DNA from 2 places in the Paenibacillus sp. FSL L8-0708 genome. Region 1 is predicted to be linked to the other one. Evidence: riboswitches for the same ligand, from Rfam matches in the RefSeq annotation. Region 1 holds a riboswitch; the other holds the start of a gene.
What was found. Region 1 has a riboswitch for cyclic di-GMP ahead of NYE58_RS03695 (transglutaminase-like domain-containing protein). Riboswitches for the same ligand answer to the same signal wherever they lie in the genome.
Positions count from the first base shown of each region.

Region 2: linked by a shared signal. The riboswitch ahead of NYE58_RS01975 (anti-repressor SinI family protein) and the one ahead of NYE58_RS03695 (transglutaminase-like domain-containing protein) in region 1 are both predicted to bind cyclic di-GMP.

Region 1 is NZ_JBBPBC010000001.1:795,265-802,621, reverse strand. Features, by position in the region: rRNA gene NYE58_RS03700 (16S ribosomal RNA) at 1-574, opposite strand, end outside; gene NYE58_RS03695 (transglutaminase-like domain-containing protein) at 942-1,751, opposite strand; cyclic di-GMP riboswitch class I at 1,765-1,845, opposite strand; cyclic di-GMP riboswitch class I at 1,920-2,002, opposite strand; gene NYE58_RS03690 (class D sortase) at 2,116-2,781, opposite strand; gene NYE58_RS03685 (GtrA family protein) at 2,884-3,288, opposite strand; gene NYE58_RS03680 (glycosyltransferase family 2 protein) at 3,278-4,258, opposite strand; gene NYE58_RS03675 (phospholipid carrier-dependent glycosyltransferase) at 4,356-6,134, opposite strand; gene NYE58_RS03670 (glycosyltransferase 87 family protein) at 6,124-7,357, opposite strand, start outside.
Region 2 is NZ_JBBPBC010000001.1:442,270-449,626, forward strand. Features, by position in the region: gene NYE58_RS01970 (2-oxoglutarate dehydrogenase E1 component) at 1-1,949, opposite strand, end outside; cyclic di-GMP riboswitch class I at 2,420-2,504, shown strand; gene NYE58_RS01975 (anti-repressor SinI family protein) at 2,532-2,687, shown strand; gene NYE58_RS01980 (helix-turn-helix domain-containing protein) at 2,795-3,124, opposite strand; gene NYE58_RS01985 (TasA family protein) at 3,294-3,902, opposite strand; gene sipW (signal peptidase I SipW) at 3,993-4,583, opposite strand; gene NYE58_RS01995 (hypothetical protein) at 4,585-5,916, opposite strand; gene NYE58_RS02000 (aldo/keto reductase) at 6,140-7,117, opposite strand; gene NYE58_RS02005 (hypothetical protein) at 7,170-7,357, opposite strand, start outside.

The DNA.
Region 1 (7,357 bases):
AATTCCGGACAACGCTTGCCCCCTACGTATTACCGCGGCTGCTGGCACGTAGTTAGCCGGGGCTTTCTTCTCAGGTACCGTCACTCCGGTAGCAGTTACTCTACCGGACGTTCTTCCCTGGCAACAGAGCTTTACGATCCGAAAACCTTCATCACTCACGCGGCGTTGCTCCGTCAGGCTTTCGCCCATTGCGGAAGATTCCCTACTGCTGCCTCCCGTAGGAGTCTGGGCCGTGTCTCAGTCCCAGTGTGGCCGTTCACCCTCTCAGGTCGGCTACGCATCGTCGCCTTGGTGGGCCGTTACCCCACCAACTAGCTAATGCGCCGCAGGCCCATCCCTCAGTGACAGATTGCTCCGTCTTTCATTCTTCTCTCAGGAGAAAAAAGAAATTATCCGGTATTAGCTACCGTTTCCGGTAGTTATCCCAGTCTGAAGGGCAGGTTGCCTACGTGTTACTCACCCGTCCGCCGCTAAGTCATTTTGAAAGCAAGCTTTCAAAATGACTCCGCTCGACTTGCATGTATTAGGCACGCCGCCAGCGTTCGTCCTGAGCCAGGATCAAACTCTCCAATTAGTATTGAAAAGAGCGATATGCTCATTTTGAAACATCTGACGAGAAAATTAATTCTCTAATTTTGGATTTCACTTACGTGATTTCCTACTCACTCGTTGTTCAGTTTTCAAAGATCAAGTTCTCGTTGGCGCCGTTTAATGTCTCAGCAGCAACTCTTATAATATATCATGTTGTTTTCAGAAATGCAAGCTTTATTTTTTGAAGCTTTTTATCAGCCTCGTCTGTATCGCCTGTACGCTGTCTAACAACGCTTACCTATAATACCCCAACTATTAATAGAAAAGCAACCCCTAATATAAAAATAAACAACTAGCTTAATAATTAAGCTAGTTGTTTATTTAATAGAGTTATGTTTCTAGCGACGAACTTAATAGTATTTTGCCGCAGTATATTTGCTTGAGGCTTTAATTAAATCGGTTTTCTTATCACTCTTTGCAAGTCCTGCATCCACTGTAGTATCAATGGTAACCCACTTCCCATTAAGCAACACTTCGTTCCATGCATGATATTGCGTAACGTAGCTTGTATTCCCCATTACCAACTTAGCAGGAACATCTACACTCCGCAGCATTGCGGCAAAAAGAGAAGCGTAATCATAGCAAATCCCTTTTTTAGTAGTCAATGTCTTATCGATGCTTGGAATATAATCAGTAGTTACACTATTAGCAAGAGAGTAATCATATTGTACATTCGCAACTACATAGTTATAGATCGCTTTAACTTTCTCTTCGTCTGTTGTTTTGCCTTGTACTAATTGTTTAGCTTTGACAATCGCTTTATCAGAAGAACTCCATTTCACATTCTGTACGGAGCCCAAATATACGGAATTCGAGTCACTCATGGTTACGTCTACTACTTCGGAATATAATGCTTTGTATTTATTGCCGGTTGTGTTCTCCAGAACAGAAACCTTATAAGTCCCATTTCCTTGTTGCAAAGGGAAGTCCTCAGCTTGTCCAGAAGCATACAAGTTATATGTATAGCTGCTGTTATCTTTGGTGATCATGAGTTTGATTCTTTTATCTTTCGGAATATCATAGTTAATACCAATAACACCTTGAGCCACTTTGGATGTAATCAACCAGCTGGCATCTGCACTTGCAGCTTGAGCTGTACTTACCGGAACTGAAGTCGTTAGGACGAACAACGCCACCAGCATAAAATAAACCTTTTTCACGGATAAAACTCCTTTCGGTAGCTGGCTGCCATCCTTTCGGGAAGGCCCTTTAGCTTTGCGTCCCTACCTTTCGATAGGTTTGCCGTTATCGTATAAGCTCTATCTGTTCTAGCTTTACTAGATATAATTGATAGAATCCATTTGAAACAAACAAAAAAAGCCTCTTCATTCGGTAGCTGGCTGCCATCCTTTCGGGAAAAGGCCCTTTAGCTTTGCGTCCCTACCTTTCGGAAGGTTTGCCGTTATCGTGTTTAGCTTTCATAGTATAATACTATCATATTTATAGTTGTGAACAAGACCTAATTTACTAGATTACCCATTATTTTATAAATATCTCCCGGTATTTGTGTTTTCTTGTCATTCACTATTCTCCTTTTGTTAATTTGGCATGAACAATCAGCCGATGCGTTGGATTCACTAGCGGATCACATGTAATCAGAGTAAGAATCTTATCCTTGTCATTCCCGTCAAGAACGGAGACATCACTCGGATCTACAACAGAAATATCATACACCTCATAGTTAAACACCTGATCACTAGTCTTTACCGTGATAACATCCCCCACAACAACCTCATTCAATCTGTTAAACAAACGACCCGTAGTTCGAGCCCGATGCGCCGCGATTGCAGCATTCCCGATCTCTCCAAGGGGTGCCGTTTCTTTCATATGGGCTGCAGCATGTTTCATATTAGCTTTTGTAGCCCCTTCTAATACAGGCAGCTTCAAATCAATCTTATCGATTTCAATTAATGCGATTACTTTGCCACCGACTGCAATCTCCGGTTCAGGCTTTTCTGTCTCTTGGGGTTGGGGCTGTGCCTGGGCATCCAGAACCGATTCCTCTGCTAACAGCTGAGTAACTTCAGCATACCTGCTCTTCAGATCTGGCTGGGGAGTACTATCGGCAGTGCTTAGTTCAGCCGTTTCTAATAACTTCTCCTGCTGCCTGTCGTTGTACCACTCGTTAGCTGTCGGATATAACATGATAAGTATCCCAGCCAGTATGAGTAGATAGGAGAATTTACGCAATGTTATTCACCTCCGTATATTGTTTCTATGGTTATATACAAATCAAGCAGAAACAGCTACTTGCCTTTAAGCATAGCAACTCCTTCTGCCTGAAATTAATGTTTAAAATACCCATTTACGACTTCCAAAGAAATTGATGATCACCGTGATAAAGGTAACCAGCACCTTGGAGATCAAGACTTGAATACCTAGTTTGTCTGTCAACAGATGCATTAACAACAGTGATATTCCGAGCACTACCAGATTCAGCACGATAAACTTGACCAGCTGTACGCGGTCGAAGCCTTCTTTATTCCCCCGGTTGCGATCACGAAAGGTAACTTTTTTATTCAAAATAAAGCTATTCGCCGTGCCTGCACTATAGGAGATCACCTGCGCCAATGCGTATACCATCCCTAGTGAATTCAACAATGTGAAAATCACAAAATCAATAAGCGTATTGAGCAAACCTACGGCATTAAATTTGAGGAACTGTATGAATGCAGCGCGCAAGTTCTTATCTGACATCATTGTGGTCCTTCCGGCGGTCCAGTTGTTCTTCGTTCTGGTAGCCTTTAGTCTCACTAACAATATATAGCGGTCTATCTTTAGACTCGTCATAAATCCGTCCGATATACTCCCCAATCACACCCAACAGCATCAGAACAATACCGTTAAAGAGCAGATTGACACCTACAATGGAAGCCCAGCCCGGAACCGTCCAGGAGGTGAAAAATATCCTTTGGAACAAGACGAAAAATAAATAGAGAAAGCTAGAGAATGAAAGGAAGAATCCAATATACGTAGCAATCTTAAGCGGCTTATGTGAAAAAGAGGTGATGCCATCTAACGCAAAACGAATCATTTTCTTCAGCGGATATTTGGTTTCTCCGGCAAAACGTTCTTCCCGTTCATATTCCACCATAGTCTGCTTGAAGCCAACCCAGCTCACCAAACCTCTGACATAGCGGTTCTTTTCTTTAAGTCCCCGCAGGACATCACATACCTTACGGTCAATAAGACGGAAATCGCCTGTATCCGTAGGAATATCTACACTTGTCATACTGCTGAGCAGGCGGTAAAAAAGCTTCGCGGTGACCTTTTTGAACATCGTTTCTCCGTGGCGCTTCAGGCGTTTCGCATATACAACGTCGTAGCCCTCTTTCCACTTCTCGATCATTTGCAGAATGACCTCCGGAGGATCCTGAAGATCAGCGTCAATAACAACAACCGCTTGACCTTCGGCATAGTCCATGCCAGCTGTAATCGCTACCTGATGTCCGAAATTACGCGAGAAGTCAATCAGCTTGACATGCTCGTCTCGTTCACAGATCTCCCGAATCATCTGGGCGGAACGATCACGACTGCCGTCATTGACGAAGACCAGCTCATAAGTATCGCCACACTCGTCCATTACTTTTTTCAAACGTTCATAAGTATGGCTAATTACTTGCTCCTCATTGAACATGGGTACAATCACACTATATCTGGCTTTCACCTTTATTCCTCCTACAAGCTTTTTGGAGCGTTACATCCATCTACACTTCATAATAACGCTGCATGCATAAACTTATTTTATAGATTTTTATTAAATCCTAGAAAACCCAAGTAGGGAACCAACGCAGCATATCTTTCACGTAATCTCCACTGACCTGCATCCCTGACAGTACCGGGTAGAAAGCAATAAAGAGCAGCAAAGCAACAGCTACATAGACATACTGTACGTAACGGGCCTCAGGGAATTTAGTATCCAACAACTTCATTATATATACAATACCAAGAATCATAAATGGCACCATAGCAAAATAATGGTAAATAAATGTTTCTCTTGGGACAAGCATCCACGGAACATATTGCGAGAAGAAGGCAATCCAAATCATGTAGAGATTCTTATCTTTACGTTTCAGCGTAATCCACAGTGTTGCCAGCATCGCAAAAATACCCGTCCACCAGATAAGAGGATTCCCCATAGTCACTATACTGCTGACCTGACCTTCCGGCAAACCTTCACCGCCACTAAAGAACCAGACCGGTCTCTTCATAAACGGCCATTGCCACCATGAGGAAGCAAAGGGATGTGTAGCTACAAGCTGACTGTGGTAGTTGTACATATTCTTTTGGGAATCAATCAAACCTTTTATAGTGAAGCCCTCTGCTGATGCAGATAACCCCGGCACAAAAGATAAGCTATAAATAATTACTGGAATAATTACAAAGAACCCGATACAACTAGCCAACGTAATAATAGTCTTTTTCCAAAAAGAATCTACTGCTTCACGACAGGTGCTCAGCAATTCCTTGTCTTTAATCTTCCCCTCTGCCAGCAGGCGTCCGGAGGCTTGGTATTCTCTGTAGCGTTCAAAAAGGGAGATAGCCAGCATAATGGCCAGCCCTGCTCCTCCATAGAGCACAATCCATTTCGAAGCTACGCCGATTCCGAAGAATAAGCCAGACCAGAATAACGGAATTAATGTTTTTCTTAAAGGCTGCTTGTAGAAATTCATTGTGTAATACCGCTGCATAAAATAGAACATCAACATAATGAAGAATACTCCGTATACGTCAATCGTGGAGATTCTTGTCTGTGTGAAATGCATGAAATCCAGTGCAAACAATCCTGCCGCGAGGGCGGCGTATTTGCTTTTCTTAAACAAACGAAGCGCCATTACATATATGAGAGGTAACATGGCAACTCCGAACAATGTTCCGATAATACGCCAGCCGAATGGATTGACCCCGAACAGCTCCATACCTATGGCAATTAACAGCTTACCAAGCGGTGGATGCGTATTCTCGTAAGGCACAATCCCGTGCGTATATTCATAAGCTGTTCGCGCATGATAGATCTCGTCAAAATAAGTGCTATTCATAAAGTTAGAATATTCCGGAATGAGCGCCTGCTCGTCAAAAAGATTGGCCGCTGCTCCTCTTTTAGGTACAGCGTTAGCATCCGGTGTCACACCGGCAATAGGAAGGGGGATTCTTTCTCCCCCCTGCTCATAAAAGGCCATTTCGTTCAAAGTGAACCCTGGAGAGGTAACTGTTAACTTCACATATCTCGCTGTAACGTTCAGGGGTTGGCTTTTCCAGATGAAGACATTCCCAACATCCTCACTGACATCCATCGGACTGCTCCAGACCTCAGGATTGTCGCTGAATTCCAGCTTGAACTTACCCGTGCCCACGCCACCAAAGATATTGACCCGTTCCAATGGTTTACTCTGCCCCAAATCTACATAGAAGCTTTCACCACTGGCAGCAGGCTCCCATAAGGTCTCTGGAGATTTAGTAGAGCCAAGATTATATAAAGCAAGCGCTGCGTAAACGGCCGTGATAGCTATTATGCATATCCAATCTATACGCTTAAACTTCATCGTTAAATCGCCCTCCCTTCTGATGCAGTTTAATTTGCCCGACAACTCTCAAATCTTCTTCATACTGTTCTTCCGGTGTAATTGGCGCTGGAAGAGGTTTTATTCCCTTGCGGACATACAAATCGTATCCGATATTCAGCATATAAAGCAGCAATGCTAGATTAGCTATAGCAGTCACTAATACGATTCCGTCTGCACCCGGGCTAACATCTGCATTCAGGTGGGATAAGGTGTACGCCACATTGATGTATTGCGTTAAGCTGAATCCGAGAAATAGCGATAAAAAGCGGCGGTCCCGACTTTCTATATAAGTAAACAAACAAAGAATAAGAGCAGGAAACATATAACGTTCATGCATTTTGGTGCCAAGCACAAAGACCACTACTATAAGCACCATCCCGATAAAATAGGATTTGGTCAGATCCAAGCGATCCTTTTTAAAGGAATAAAATGCCGCAACAGCTACAGCCACTAAAATAAATATGAAGCCCCATACACGGTATGGAATGCCAAGCCAGGTTAGATCAAGGGATGACCACATCGGATCAGTCAGTGCATACAGATTAAATGCATTCACTGAAGAATACGGATAGGAAGATAACGTACTCTTGTAAAGATCAATAATCCCTACCAGACCTCCGTTATTCCAGAAAAACGGTGCCGCAAGCAATCCGAAGATCCCTAATCCATACAAAGCTCCGAATCCAAGCTGCTTCCAAGCGCGGTGATGATAAAAAGCAAACAACAATACCGGCGTGAATATCAACGCTTGCGGTTTAATTAGCGTCGCTAAGGCAAACAAAATTGCGGAGCGAACAAACTTTTTGTTCGCAGCGCCATGGATACTGAGCAGCAGGAAGATCAAAAAGAATGAATCTGCTTGTCCCCAAGCCGCTGAATTAATAAGTACCGCTGGATTAAACAGAAACAACAACATTAAGCCGAAAGCTATTCCTGTGCCGAGTTTTTTGCGTGACATTTGATAAATGAAGTAGCCGAGCACCAAATCAGAAAGGATCGCAGGGAGCTTGAAGAGCAAATTCTCTCCACCTGAGCCCTGAGTGAATCCTAAAACGCCACGAATGGCGCTAAGCACGTACAATATGTACAAATAGCCAGGAGGATAATCGGCAAAATAACCTTCTTCATAAAATTTGCCTGGACCTAAATCCACCATACGCTGTCCCCAAGAAATAAAGGTATTCATATCATTCTGATATCCT
Region 2 (7,357 bases), 350 kb from region 1:
AGCTGATGCAGAGGAGAGAATAAATCTCCTGTTTTACTGTCGTGCAGCACCAGATGGCGATGTGCGAAGGTTCCGCGCTGGGCATCTTGACCGCTCAGTCGGATGGGCGTTCCATTTTTCAGAATGGTAGCGAAGGCTAATGTTTCAGCCAGTGCCCAGTCGACCTTTTCACCCTCATTCAGTGCATCTTTACGACGTTGTAAAATGCGCTCCAGCTTCGGATAAACCTGGAATCCAGCAGGAACCGTCAACAGTTCACGATTGATCTCCTGCAGGCTGGAGATGGATACCGCTGTAGTGTTTGCCGCTGCGCGGTCCGTTTGTAGAGGAATGAAGGCTTTGGGTTCTTTTTTCTTATGATTGCCTTCCTTCATAGTATCGTACGCACGCTGCAATACGCTTTCTGCTTCAGCATTCATCTTTTGTACGTCTTCGGCGGTAAGAACCTTTTCGTTTTTCAGTCTCTCTGCATAAACCTTGTAGACGGTTGGATGATTGCGAACCTTGCCGTAGACAATAGGTTGTGTGGTTTCAGGATCATCCATTTCGTTGTGACCATGACGGCGGTAGCCGATGAGATCAATTACGAAATCTTTTTTGAATTGATGGCGGTATGCGCTAGCTAAACGTACAGCTGCTACGCAGGCCTCTGGGTCATCAGCGTTGACATGGACTATTGGGATTTCATACCCTTTGGCGATGTCACTCGCATAATGCGTAGAACGGGAATCTTCACTTTCAGTCGTAAAACCAATTCGGTTATTAACAATGATATGGATCGTCCCACCATTTTGATAACCTTGAAGTTTGCCGATATTAAGCGTTTCTGCAACAATTCCTTCACCTGGAAAAGCAGCATCGCCATGCATCAGCACCGCCATAGCTTTACTGGTATCAATCTTCGGCAGTCCTGCAGTGCTCCGATCTTCTTGTGCGGCACGAGTGAAACCTTCCACGACAGGATTGACGAATTCCAAGTGACTTGGGTTATTCGCTAGTGTTATTCTTGTGCGTACGGTTTCTCCTTCACGGACAGCACGGTCTGCACCGAGATGGTATTTCACATCACCTGTCCAACCATAGTTAATGCCTGTGGAGCCTTCGGAAGGGAAAAGCTCCTTGTTCGGAGAATGATGAAACTCTGAAAATATGATATCATAAGGTTTGCCCAAAATATGTGCAAGAACGTTGAGGCGGCCGCGATGCGCCATGCCCATCAAAATATGCTCCGCACCGTCATGTGCAGCAGCACGTACGATTTCATCTAACATCGGCACAAGAGCATCATTGCCTTCAAGACTGAAACGCTTCTGACCTACAAAAGTTTTGTGGAGGAAGGTTTCAAATTGCTCTACCTGAATCAGGCGGTTCAGGAGCTCTTTGCGTTCTGTATTATTTAGGGGTGCTGGTGAGCTGGTGGATTCTGCCTGTCTATTTAGCCATTGCAGTTCTTTTTCTTCATGCACATGCCCGAATTCATAGGCGATAGTCTTGGTGTATGCCTGACGCATACGTTGCACGGCATCCCATCCGGTATGCACATCATTCGGCGCATTTTCCCATATAAGCGTGGCAGGCAGTGCGATCAGGTCTTCGCGGGTCAGCCCATAGGTTTCAAGCTCAAGATATTTTGCCATGGGATTCTGATCGCGTACCAGCGGATCAATTTCAGCGGCCATATGGCCATATATACGAATATTGGCGATTAGCTTGGAAGCTCTTACTGCTTTTCTAAGCCATTCGGTGTCTCCCGAGATGTGCGGCTGAGGAGCCGGTTCGCTATCCGGAGTTAGGGGAGGAGGTCCCGAATTTGTAAAAAGCTCGCGATAATTATTTTCTACGGTGGAGGGATCTTTCACAAACTGTTCATATCTTTCTTGAATGTAGCCTAAATTGGGTCCGTAATACTTACTCCAAATGGATTCGTTATAGGGCTCTTTGGCTGCCATGAATACATCCTCCTTAACGGATGAACTCCATACGTTACATTTTGTGTCAACGCTTACTGGAGCTGTGATGATTGCGGTTTCATTTCTCATCTTATTGTGCTACTTTCGGCCACTGTAATCAATTCATTCTTTCGTCCAATACGTTCGCAAAATGGTATGGGTTAGCTTGTTCTAATGAAAAGAAGGGTGTTTCTTCTCATTACCCATTCTAAAGGCCTATTAAAATGATTCTATTATCCTTATTTTTAACTATTAGGTCAGTAAATATTTATTTTGCTAGTACAATTTATTTTATGTAACGGACGAGTATCGTGATAATCGGACAAGATCTTTGAAAAAAAATCTTTTATTTTTCGTTTTTAAAATAGAAAGTAACCAGGAATCGACACACTTTTCCGCTTTCTTTTTGTATAATGTTATTGCAGATAGTAATTTTATAGTTTTTTAAGTAGATCCTTTCGTGAAAAGGGTCCAGTAAAAGGTAAACTTGCCGAAAGGCAGGGGCACAAAGTCGCGGGTCTAAGGTAGAGATACTATGACAGCCGGATTGCCTGGGGACGTAAAATCTTAGGGGGAGATTTTTTGGAAAAGTCCAACCAGGGTAGCAACAGAGAACAGCAGTTTATTGATCTGGATCAAGAGTGGGTACATTTATTATTAGCAGCTAAGAAGGCTGGCATTAAGGCAGATGAAATCCGCCAGTTCTTTCATGAGAAAACTGTGCAGATCGTGCAGTAATACATTAGAGGGGTTACATATCGAAAAAGGGCACAGCGGTTCTTCGCTGTGTCCTTTTTCGATATGATTTAGTAGAAGAGAGGATCGTACCAGATTAGTAGGAAGTATTAATCCTTTTGATCGAGCTTCCATTTCTGATAGTCCAGAAATTCTTTGAATTCGCGTTTGCTAATGCCTGAGTCCATAGCTTCCTGCACCAATCGGAACCATTCCGAATCTAAATGTGATTCCTCTGCATCATTGGGTTCTCCATAGAGCAGGGCATGAATGGATACCTGAAGCGCGTCAGCGATTTTTTCGATAAACTGGATGGATGGATTGGATTGGATGTTTCTCTCCACGTTGCTAAGATACGACTTAGCCACATCTGCTCTGTCCGCAAGCTCAGATAGGGAGAAACCCTTGTCTAGGCGGAGCTGCTGGATACGTTGGCCCATATTCTGTGGCACTATGCTGACGCCCCTCCGTAATTTTTGTTATTAGTATAGCAAATATCAATAAATCGGACAAAGTTTATTGTAAAGAGAAGAGCAGCAATCTGCTTATCCGTGGCCGGATTCAGGATCTGCTGCTCTTCGAGTATTTTATTAAATTACTTTATTGATCTTAGTAGTCTTTTTTCGCACCTTGTTTAGCTACGAAATCCCAAGTCAGTGTTAAGCTATCGCCTTGGAAAATATTTTGATCTTGGTTATTTTCCACAAATTCGAATTGGACGGAGAAGCTGTCGTTGGTACCGGCTTTAATACCGGATGCTTCGGTAAAGAGTTGATCCCAACCTGTATTTTTTACGAGATCCGGATGCTGACTTTTTAAAGCAGCAAGTGTAGTCTCATAAACTACATTTTCAGGAGAGACGATAGGTACTCCTTTATCATTATTTCTAAGGAATTTAACTTTAATGAACTCGGCTAAATCCAGGTAGTTATCTCCTTTAGCATCCGTGATTTGAGTCGATGTATTCAGAATAATAGATCCGATATCGAGCGAACCATCGTTTTTCAATTTGAAGGATTTAGTTACCGTATCACCTGGTTTCAGGTTAGGAATATTAACGATGACAGAAGGGTCGGAGTTCAGATCGAGCGTGCCCGCTGCGAATGTAGCTGTGCTTTGCGCAGTGTCGCTAAAGTATGCGAAGGTTCCTCCGCCGATTAATGATAAACCCAGTGCTGCAGATGCTACGCCAAGACCCAATGTTTTCTTGATACCCATAATAAAATTCCTCCTCAAATTTGTGTTTGAATTTTTTATAAAATTTATATATTGTATCTTCCGGTTCGTAAGCGGAAGTGGACAATCAACTTAGGGCTGTGTTTCTGTTGGGGGCGGTGAGGCTGGCAGTAGGGCAGCATTTTTCTTTTCTAATGCAGCTACAGCCTTCCAAGAGGTATACAGAGCATAGAGCAGAAGCATCAAGCCAGGCACGATCATGAGGACTACACTTCCAGCTTTGGAAACTGCGAAATTCATAGCGTAACCGACATAGGGTACAGTGACCCCGGTATACTGAGCTACAACATTCACAGAACTGGTAGGGTTCATGTCGGGCGCGTCGTTGTTATCGCCTTTAGTGCGATAAACAGCTTCACCAGTAGCGTTATTGACGGTCGCTTCTACAATCCGGTGAGTAATGAGCAGATTATCTTCATTCCTAAAGGTGATGACATCGCCTGGTTTGAAACGATTCATATCCCCTCCGGGTTTTAATGCGACAATTGAGCCTGTCTGAATTCCTGGTTCCATCGATCCTGAGAGTACGGTTTTGATCTCATATCCGAAGAAAGCAGGTTCACCGCCGGAGGCCTTGGATAACACTACGGCTGCCACCAGCAGAATAAAGATCACAAGCATTAAGCTCGATAGGGTATTATTGATAATTTTTTTAATTCGCATCTTATTCTCCACCTTTCTCAGGTTGAGGGTCCGAAGGAGCTTGGGTTGCTACCGGCGGGGTAGTCGTACTGTCTTCCGCCTTTGGCGTCTCTTGTGGAGCCTCTTGCTGAGGGACATCTTTTGGAATTGTAAGCTCTTCGTCAATTTCCGGCTTAACCGGGTCAGTGGCTGGGGCTTCAGGTTGTTCTTTATTTGGGGCTTCCGGAGCAGTTTCGCCTGATGTTGGAGGGGTTGCCTCAGCTTTCGCTTTATCCTCGGCTTCTTGTTGCTTTTTCTCCTCAGCCAAACGTTCTTCTTCTTTTTTCGCTTCTTCTTCTTTCTTTACTTGCTCTTCTTCTAGCCGAGCTTTTTCAAGCTCTTCTAGTTTTTGCTCGCGAGTCTGACTGATCAATTGGAGTTTATCTTGAAGGGTAGTGATACCTGAGGTTGCCGATTCTTTATGGTTAGTCAATTCGGTATTTAGAGCTTCATAAGATGAGGTGAGGTCGCTAGAGATCACGCCGTCTGGTTGAGTGAAGGTAATCAGGAATGGCAGTGGCTGTGGGAACTCTCCTTCGCGTAATTCAAGTTGTCCATAAACATCACTGGTAACTACCGAAGCGAATGGAAGACCGACATCGTGTATGGAGGTTAGGTAACTAATAACTCCATTTAAGGAAGCATTCAAGGATTCCGAGATCACACCGCTTTGATTCAGGCTGCTTTGTAAATCTCTGAAAAATTGCTCGTCCTTGATTTCTAGACAGTTGGAATCTAGAGAAGTCATATATCCTCCTATCTGGAAGAGTAAGGCTGCTGCTGCACTTAGCTCATTGTGGATTTGATTCCAAATTTGGCTGTTAGCCGCCAGTTGCTCGTTAACGCTATCTATTTGGGATTGAAGCGCCGCTATTTGCGAAGAAATCTCTTCTGCAGCGACATCAAGCTCTTCCAGCGACATCCCTTCTATTCCCGAAACGTCCGAGTAGTTAGCTGATGAGGAAAAGGGCTGTAGTGATTCTTTTAAAGTGAGCGCTCGATTAACATGCTCTTTGAACTCTGTAAGCAGTGCCTTGATCGAATTCGGAAATACTTCGCAAAAGCTAATCGTGCTAGTGGTTTGCGTAGCGGCTCCAAAGCCTCCATAGGTACCACCAACTTGCTGCGAGGTATATAGAAATAAGACGGAGACAGCCATTCCTGATTGCAGTATACGTAATCCGATTTTCCTGTTTCTTCTAGCTCTTCTCCTTGCTGATCTGGGTCTCAGAGGAATACCTCCCCTCAATGTCTGTTTCTTTGGTTCGTTATTATCGTTCTTTATTAAGAACAACTTCTGTAATGAATCATACATGGAATAAATCAAAAAGAAAACTGCCAATAACGCGCATTTGTACTCTATAAAGAACGAAAATGATAATTTATCTCTAAATAACTCCATATATCGCTCGATTACTAAATTTATTCGCAATAAAGAACGATAAGTTAGAGTGATTCGTAAAAAAATACCCGGCTCGCAGTAGTAACGCGAGCCGGGCATAAGCGGAGTAATGAAGTTGAGAATATAAATGTATATGTTACGGAAGTTTTGAACCGCGTGAACTAACATACAGGTCATACCATTCTTTACGGCTAAGCTCCAGCTTGTCCGCATCGGCACAGGCAGTAATACGTTTCGGATTCACAGTTCCAATAACAGGCTGAATGGCAGCTGGATGTGTCATTAGCCAAGCCAGTACAATGGCTTCGGGTGTTGTTCCTTTTTCATCTGCGAGCTGTTGGACCATAGCTGCTGTTTGGACGATATTCTCCGGTTGATCCTCTAATGAACGCCCGCTAAATAGACCTTGGGCGAGTGGCCCCCAAGCTTGAAGCTGAATGTTCTCCATTCGACAATGTTCAAGGGTTCCCTCAGGGAAGATAATATCCTTCCAGGGTTCACGATTTACACTGATTCCAGCATCCACCCAGCTGATCTTAGCCAAGCTCATATGTAGCTGGTTTACGATAAAAGGTTCATCGCAATAAGTCTGCAGCAGCTTGATCTGAGCGGCGCTCATATTGGAAACCCCGAAATGACGAACCTTACCAGCGGCCTTCAGTTGATGTAATGCGGAGGCTACTTCCTCGGGATCCATTAAGGGATCAGGTCTATGCAGTAGAAGAATATCAATGTATTCGGTCCCAAGTCGTGACAATATTCCATCTACACTGTTCAGAATATGTTGGCCAGAGAAATCAAACGTATTAGTGCTGTCTCCAGGCTCCATTAGCTTAATTCCACATTTAGATTGAATTATGATTTCTTCACGTAGTCTTGGACGATCCTTAAAAATCTGACCGAATACCTTCTCCGCCTTCCCACGAGTATAGATATCTGCATGATCAAACATGTTGATGCCGATGGAAAGGGCGGCATCAACCGCTTCATGTCCCTGTTTAACATTCTCCACAGTAATCGGCTCATGGTCCCAGTCACCGCCTAGCCCCATGCAGCCTAAAGCAATGCGGCTTGCGGGAATCCCGCGCTTGTTTAAAGGTAACGCTTTCAACAATGTGATTCCTCCTTGGAAATTATGATTGCGTACTTGTAGATATTGTACACTCTCAGAAGCCCGTATGGTATTTTTTGTCGCTGGAAGAGCGGTGTTTGGTCTCTTCTTTATTCTTTTCTTCTTGCTTTTCCAGCGTCAAATCTTCCATCGGAATCGGGTCTACATTCTGCTCACTTTCATGAAGATCGAATAGACTTTCTTTCTCTGTTGGATATTGTTCCGGGTGATCCCGTTTGTCAC